Regions from separate parts of the Shewanella sp. KX20019 genome, predicted to be linked through region 1. Evidence: predicted binding sites of a transcription regulator. Region 1 holds the regulator's gene; the other holds the start of a gene.
What was found. The regulator MetJ, encoded in region 1, represses methionine synthesis genes. The targets are predictions, from matches to a motif close to TAGACGTCTAGACGTCTA.
Positions count from the first base shown of each region.

Region 2: a site for MetJ is predicted at 2,372-2,389, ahead of JK628_RS13505 (cystathionine beta-lyase). Genes of this name have one in related genera too.

Region 1 covers NZ_CP068437.1:583,777-587,973, forward strand. Annotated here, with positions in the region: gene JK628_RS02520 (conjugal transfer protein TraF) at 278-1,471, shown strand; gene JK628_RS02525 (sulfite exporter TauE/SafE family protein) at 1,495-2,223, opposite strand; gene metJ (met regulon transcriptional regulator MetJ) at 2,307-2,621, opposite strand; gene metB (cystathionine gamma-synthase) at 2,832-3,992, shown strand; gene JK628_RS02540 (bifunctional aspartate kinase/homoserine dehydrogenase II) at 4,008-4,197, shown strand, end outside.
Region 2 covers NZ_CP068437.1:3,069,620-3,073,816, forward strand. Annotated here, with positions in the region: gene pdsR (proteobacterial dedicated sortase system response regulator) at 1-120, shown strand, start outside; gene pdsS (proteobacterial dedicated sortase system histidine kinase) at 145-2,331, shown strand; gene JK628_RS13505 (cystathionine beta-lyase) at 2,433-3,611, shown strand; gene JK628_RS13510 (type II secretion system protein) at 3,772-4,197, shown strand, end outside.

The DNA.
Region 1 (4,197 bases):
AAGGCAACGAGTGAAGAGCATAGTTATTCTACGTTTAAGCTCGTTAACACAGCATCAGAAACGCTAAAACTCGTCTGTAAAGAGGGTTTTTGGCTTCCTACTTCTACGTTAAATGAACTCATAAGGGAATAATCATTATGTCATTCATTCGCCTTGAATTAGTTCGCCAACAAACACTCTGAGTAGATCAACTACTTATATTGATTGGTATAAGACCTTTTTTCGATTTGGACCGTATTGGTGTTAAAGCGTTAAGGACATAAAAAGGGCGGAATGGATGAAACTACGTAAACTAGCGCTATTATGCGCACTAATCCCCAGCTTTTTTGCCTATTCAGGCCAAGAGTATTATGAGGCCCGTAGTGATGCAATGGGCGGCGCTGGTGTTGCCTCGTCTAATAATGAGGGGGCTGCTTTTGTTAACCCAGCATTGCTCGGTTTAAATGCACACAAAGATAATTCAGCTGTTTTATTGATGCCGGTGCTCGGTATTGATATGGCCGACAGCGACAATATGATTGATAAATTTGACTCTCTTATTGATTCATATGATGGCTTGGCCGCTGCTATTGATGCGGGTAACAGTGGCGATATTGATGTTTACCGAGATGATTTGATCCTCGATTTAGAATCGCTGAAAGGTACGTCTGCGTACGCCAGTGCCGGTCTTGGTTTTAGCGTGGCGATTCCACATCAAAGAATGCCAATGGCTATTTTCTACAAAAGTTACGTGAACGCCGTTGGTGTCGCTAACATTGCCCAATCGGATATCGATGCGCTTACAGACTTAGATGTAAATAATCCGCCAGCAGTGACCGACTTAGCCTCAAATGGCCAAGTGATTGGAGGGGCTGTATCTGATTTAGGAATAGCGTTAAGTTTCCCGCTCTCTATTGTCAATATGCCTATCTCGGTAGGTATATCACCAAAGTTCCAGCGCATCGATACGTACAACTATATTGCTAGCGCGAATAATTTTTCTGCCAGTGACTTTGATGATGTTGAATACCGTAACGATGAAACCAGTTTTAATATCGATGTCGGTGTGGCTATTGAGCCAATCAATGGTTTGGTATTTGGTTTGTCAGGTCGTAACCTTATTAGCCAAGATGTCGATACCATTGAAGTTGAAGGGCAGAAGTTCACCTATCGCGTTGAGCCTTTGGTGACCGCAGGTGTTGCTTATGACTGGAGTATCTTGACGGTAACAACCGATGTTGATTTGATTGAAAACAAGAAGTTTAAAGAGCTCGATGGCACGCAGTATTGGCGCCTAGGCGGTGAAGTGCGGGCGTTTGACTGGATGTCATTGCGTGTTGGTTATCGCCATGACATGAAAGATTCAACGGCGAACATCTATTCTATTGGTTCTGGTTTTGCCTTTGGTGAGTCATTTTTCTTAGACTTTACAGGGATGTTTGGCAGTGATGAAGCGATAGGTGGGGTGCTACAAACCTCATATCACTTCTAAACATGGTTTACTTGAGCGTTAGGTTAACTAAGTTCGATAATCGACTTAACTGTTAAGATAAGTGCACTGAAACTACATAAGACCAGAGTAAAAACTCTGGTTTTTTGTTTATCGACTCTACCGACCAATCTACCGGCAACTGCATAACCCAATATTACAGAGGGCAATAGCATTAATGATGCCCACAAATGTTCAGGCTTTAATAGCCCTGCAAATCCTAAAATGGCCAATGCAATCATAGAACTAAATATGAAGAAGGCTGATAGGGCCGCTCTAAATTGACCGGCATCTTTACCTGCGAGCAATATCGCCAGCGGTGGTCCACCTATGGCAGCAATGTTGCCAAAAATGCCAGAGAGAACCCCTGCAATAAACAGGCTTAAACGGTTAACCGAAATATTAAACTTCAGCAAGCTAAAGCCAACGGCGATCGCCACGGTAAGGGCTATTGCCAGCCCTAGAATAGGCTGAGGGGCTATCAATATAAGCATAGCGCCTAAGATCCCACCCGGAATGCGCCCCAGTAGCGCATATTGCAACCCATTGAACTCAAGCTGCCCACGCTCTCTAAAAAGCGTTAATACGGCCGTAGAGAAACCCATCATAATGACTGATGCTGGCACTAGCGAGGGTTCGATAATATATAACAGTGGACTGGCGATGATAGCTAAACCAAAGCCAATTAGACTCTGTGTTAATGCACCACAAAATATAATGATAGAGGCGAAAATAAGCGTGTTTGGGTCTAGCATTTAGCTACCTGTGGATCTTTTTTCGCGAACGAAAGCAAACAAGGACCGCTATAGCGGTCCTTGTTTGCACATACTTAGCCTGTCTACTCTAGCTCTTCCCACTCAATGCCCATCTCATCCATCAAGCGTTTAACTTCCGCAGGCATGCTATCAGGCTTATCTTTTGAAAGATCACCATCATTTGGCAGCGGTTGTCCTGTGTAAGCGTGTAGAAACGCCTCACAGAGTAATTCGCTATTGGTGGCATGACGTAAGTTATTCACTTGGCGGCGTGTACGCTCATCGGTAAGCACCTTGAGTACTTTCAAAGGAATAGAGACAGTAATTTTTTTTACTTGCTCATTCTTTTTTCCGTGTTCAGCATATGGGCTGATATAATCGCCGTTCCACTCAGTCATTGACTCACCTGTAATTTTTAAATTCGGGGCAGATTTTAACCCCTTATGCAGCACAGTCAAATTATTGCCTCTATTTTATGACAAATGCAAATAGATTTCTAAATGCTTGGACGTCTAAACGGCCAAAAGTGATTGACTAGGGTGAATTGCTTAGGTACATTTAGACGTCCAGACATCCCTAATAAGAAAATCTAGCAAGAGGAGTAGTACATGACCGAGCGTAAACTAGCCACTGTAGCTGTGCGCCAAGGCATCGAGTCCGATAGCCAACATGGTGCGGTTGTACCTCCGATCTATCTTTCTACAAACTATTCTTTTGATGGTCACAAAAATCCTAGAGATTTCGATTATAGCCGCTCAGGCAACCCCACTCGTTCAATCTTAGGCGATGCTATCGCTGAACTCGAAAAAGGTTGTACAGGGGTAGTGACTTGTACTGGAATGGCAGCCATAACTTTAGTGACTAGTTTACTTGGTCCCGATGACCTGTTGGTGGTACCTCATGATTGTTATGGTGGTAGTTATCGTTTATTTGTCAATCTGGCGAAGAAAGGTCAGTTCAAACTTGAGGTCGTTGACCAAACCGATACAGCGGCATTGGCTATAGCCATTGCTAGAAAGCCTAAAATGGTGTGGCTAGAAACGCCGTCAAATCCACTGTTACGGGTTGTTGATATTGAAGCAATAAGTGCTGCTAGCCACGAAGTGGGTGCACTCGTGGTCGTTGATAACACTTTCCTGTCACCAATCTTGCAACAACCCTTACTACTTGGTGCCGATATCGTGATTCATTCGACCACCAAATATATCAATGGCCACAGTGATGTCGTCGGTGGTGCTGTGGTGGCGAAAGACGCTGAGCTGGGCGAGTTGTTGCATTGGTGGTCAAATACTTTAGGTCTGACGGGCGGTGCATTCGATAGTTATCTTACATTGCGCGGAATTCGAACACTTGCGGTAAGAATTCGCGAACATCAGGCGAATGCGCAGCGGATCCTTGATACTCTTACCCGTCATCGCGCAGTAGAAAAAGTTTACTACCCAGGGCTTAAAGATCACCCTGGTCATGAAATTGCTGCTAAGCAGCAAAAAGGCTTCGGTGCGATGCTCAGCTTTGAATTAAGAGGCGGTGAAGAGCAATTAGTCGCTTTCTTAAAAAATCTTAATTATTTCTCTGTTGCAGAAAGCCTCGGAGGAGTAGAGAGTCTAGTGGCAGTGCCTGCGACCATGACGCATCGAGCGATGGATCCTGAAGCACGTGCTCAAGCAGGGGTTAAAGACACCTTAATCCGTCTTTCTGTTGGTATCGAAGATGCTGATGATCTTGTTGCCGATATTGAAGCTGCACTCAATGCAGCTGTCGCTTGTTAATTAAAGGGGTTTAAGATGGCACGTTGTCACTTACATAAATTTGGTGGCTCCAGTTTAGCTGACGCAGACTGCTATCGTCGCGTTGCACATATTCTCCTGACTCATGGTCACAGTGACGATCTTGTGGTGGTTTCTGCGGCAGGAAAAAGCACTAACTTTCTATATCGATTGCTGGAACTGAGCACCACAAAGCAGTTGTGGCAAG
Region 2 (4,197 bases), 2.5 Mb from region 1:
GATTCCACGATTACCTCCCATGTAAAACGGATCCGTAAAAAGTTCCTCGCCCAAGACACCTTGTTCGACTGCATTGATACGGTTTATGGGATGGGATATCGCTGGGACGCACAAAGCTAACCGTCATTTTATATCGAGAAATATATGTTTAATCTTCCTATTGGCCTACGAGCCAAAGTCGGCATCTTATCGCTATTCCTACTATGCTTACCATGGTTAGGTTACGAATACGTGTGGGAGATGGAAAAATACCTACGACTTGGCCAAGAGAAAACCCTCGAGGGCACCACCCAAGCGCTTGCGACCGCATTGCACGAGCGGCCGAAACTGTTTGATAGCCAAGCTAGCTTCTTGACTCAAGTCGAAAAGGGCCGCGATCTATACGCCTATCCATTAGCAGGCCCGATTCAACTCGATGGTAAACTCAGTGACTGGCAACCCTATCGTCACCGCTCCCTGCACTATGCTGAAGACAATCAAATCTATAAACGCGATCCAGCCAAGCCATTAGACATCGAATTTACCCATATGGTCGGTAAATACGCCGGCTATCTATACGGTTTTTTTGAGGTCACCGATCCACAGGTGATCTATCGCGGCAAAAACAGTTTAAGCATTGACCGAAATGACCATATCGCCATTGCAACGCTAGCGCCCGACGGCCAATTTCGCCGTTATGTTGTGGCAACAACAAAAGATGGCTGGATCAGTGCATTTGAGCTACCTGAAGACCCTGCGCTGACAACACCTGTAACACCTGAAGTTAAAATTCAGGGTAAATGGCTTAAATCGGCTAATGGCTACAATGTTGAGCTGCGGATCCCGCTGAATATGGTGGGCAGTAAATTGGGCTTTGCCATCTATGATGTCAACGGCAGTAACACTCGACAGTTGGATGCCATTGTCGGTACCTCAGCGATTGATGATGTTAATAAGCTTGGCACGGTATTAGTGCCCTCTCCAGAAATTGAAAACATTATCAAGGGTATGGCCCATAATAGCTCGCGGATTTGGGTGCTCGATAAACATGGCCGTGTGCTAGCAAAGTCAGGCGATATCCGTTCAGATAACAGCGTTTGGGCCCGCTCAACAGTAGAAAAAGAGGGTAAAACCACTTGGGACCGATTTAAGCAGCAATATTTGTATCCGCTTTATTATAAAATTCTAACCATCCCCTCGAAGGACTTTGTCGACTCATTACAGGACTCCACCGTACTGCAAGGGAGCCATATCAACAAAGCGTTACAGGGGAAACAAGGCTCCACATGGCGACTCACACCCGACAACAAGGCGGTGGTTTTAGCCGCCGCCAGCCCGATTTGGATCGATGATAAAGTGATGGGGGTTGTTATTGCCGAAGAAACTACCCATGGGATCCGCACGCTGCGCAATAAAGCCTTAGAGAAGCTGTTTAATGTGATCCTAACCATTATGAGTATGGGCACCTTGGCACTGTTCTTTTTTGCATCCAACATCTCTAGCAGAATACGTAAGCTGCGCGATGAAGCCGAACAAGCTATTGATAACCAAGGGCGCATTAGAAAAGCCATTCAAGGCTCAAAAGTGCGAGATGAAATTGGCGATCTATCTCGTAGTTTTGCCAGTATAGTTAGTCGATTAGGTCAATATACTCACTACCTAGAAAACATGTCATCGCGCTTATCCCACGAGCTACGTACGCCTGTTGCTGTGGTGCGCTCATCACTAGAACACCTAAGCCTGCAAACGCTCAACCCTGATAGCCGAAAATATGTTGACCGGGCACAGGAAGGGGTTAACCGCCTTAATATGATCCTCAATAATATGAGCGAAGCGACACGACTGGAAGAGAGTTTAACCCATGCTGAAAAATCACTATTCCCCCTAGAAAAAGTGATTAGCGGCTGCATGCAGGGGTATCAAATGGCCTACCCTAAGCAGTTTTTCAACATTGATGTCGACTCACAAGCGATGTATGTCGAGGGCGTACCAGAATACATTGCGCAACTAATGGATAAGCTCATTGCTAACGCGCTGGAATTTAGCACCCCTGATAGCGCTATCGAAGTGAGCCTTAAAGTGAATAATAAGCTCGCTCTGCTATCTGTTGCAAACTACGGCACACCTCTGCCTGAGAATATGTCGCAGCAGATCTTTGAGTCCATGGTTTCTGTGAGAGCGCAAAAAGCGCAGGATAAACCTCATTTAGGCCTTGGTCTGTATATTGCTCGGTTGATCAGCCTGTTCCATAAAGGAAAAATCAGTGCACAGAATAGAATCAATGAACAAGGTGAGATTTTTGGAGTTGAGATATTGATCCAGCTGCCACTTAGTAAAGAGAAGCCAACATAGCTAAATCGCAGAACAGGATGAATAGATTGACACTTCACTTTAGCCGTTTAGATGTTAAGATGGCTAAAACTAAAAATACCCTATAGTGGAAATAGAGCTCTATGAAAAAAGAAACGCAGATAATTAGTCTTGGCCGCGACAAGAAGTGGACTCAAGGAGTGATAAACCCACCGGTTTTTCGCGCATCAACCATGGTGTTTGATACGATGGATGACCTGCGTTTTGCTGCTAAAAACAAAGCCAATGGCGAGATGTTTTATGGTCGCCGCGGCGGGCCAACTCATTTTGCATTTCAAGCGGCTATTGCCGAACTTGAAGGCGGCGTTGGCACAGCGCTCTACCCCTCAGGTAGCGCGGCTATCAGCAATAGCTTACTGTCATTTTTAAAAGCGGGCGATCATCTACTGATGGTCGATAGCGCTTACGAGCCTACTCGCGACTTATGTAATAAGTTATTAGCCGGCTATGGTATAGAAACCACCTACTATGATCCTATGGTTGGCGAAGGCATTCGTGATCTTATTCAGCCAAACACCAAGGTATTATTTTTAGAGTCTCCAGGTTCCATTACCATGGAAATTCAAGATGTGCCCACATTGAGCCGAATTGCCCACGAACAAGGTATTGTCGTCATGCTCGATAATACCTGGGCATCGCCAATCAATTCACGTCCGTTCGAGATGGGCGTCGATATTTCGATCCAAGCGGCAACTAAATATATCGTTGGCCATTCTGATGTGATGATGGGCACAGCAACTGCCAATGAAAAGCATTGGCAGCAGTTACGCGAAAACAGTTATCTGTTAGGCCAGTGCACCTCGCCTGATGACGTCTATCTAGCCAGTCGCGGTCTGCGTACCTTGGGGATCCGTTTAGCTCAACACGAGCAGAATGCATTAAAAGTCGCCAACTGGCTTAATAGCCGACCAGAGGTAGACCATCTGCGCCACCCCGCTTTTGATACATGCCCAGGACATGAATTTTTCAAACGCGACTTTACTGCAGCTAACGGTCTATTTTCATTCGTATTAAATCAGGGAGATTTACAATCAGTCACCGCTTTTGTTGAAAACATGGATCACTTTAAGATGGGTTTTTCATGGGGCGGCTTTGAAAGCCTGATTTTGGGTGTATTTGGTATCGATAAAATACGCACCGCTACGAAGTGGGACAGCAGTAAGCCACTCATTAGGCTTCACATTGGTCTTGAGAACGTCGATGATCTCATTGCTGATCTCGACGCCGCATTTGATCGCTTTAATGCTGTGCTAAATAAGTAGACTTATACGTGTTATAAAACAACTAAACCGCCATTTTGGCGGTTTTTTATTTCCGTCTATTAACAAATCGATTACTATTATGCCAATCAAATTAAGTATCTGTTCATTCAGTGGGCTTCAAAACACCGAATAGCCGCACTATATTGGAAGTCAAAATTGCATGCTAGCTAACAGTAAAGTCAAAGGATTCACGTTAATTGAATTGGTCGTCGTCATTATTGTACTTGGTATTTTAGCCGTAATTGCCGCAGCAAAATTTATCGACTTCAGGCGTGATGCCGAAGTCAGCCGCGTCCAAGCAACAGCAGCAGCTTACCAACAAGCCATTACCTTTGCCCATACGCGTTGGCAAGTGCTGGGAAGTAATAGCTCGCTAAATGACCTACCGGATTACGCCGGTGGCGAGTTAGATATTAATGCACTCGGTTTTCCGCTGGGCATTGATAAAGGTAACCCGATGGGACAGCCAACCAATATTGGCCAAGGCGAGCAAGGTTGTGTTGATTTGTGGAATACCTTACTTGAAGATCCTGCTACGGTATCGCTATCCAGCGTCGAAAATGGCAGCGACTTTCAGGCGTATCGT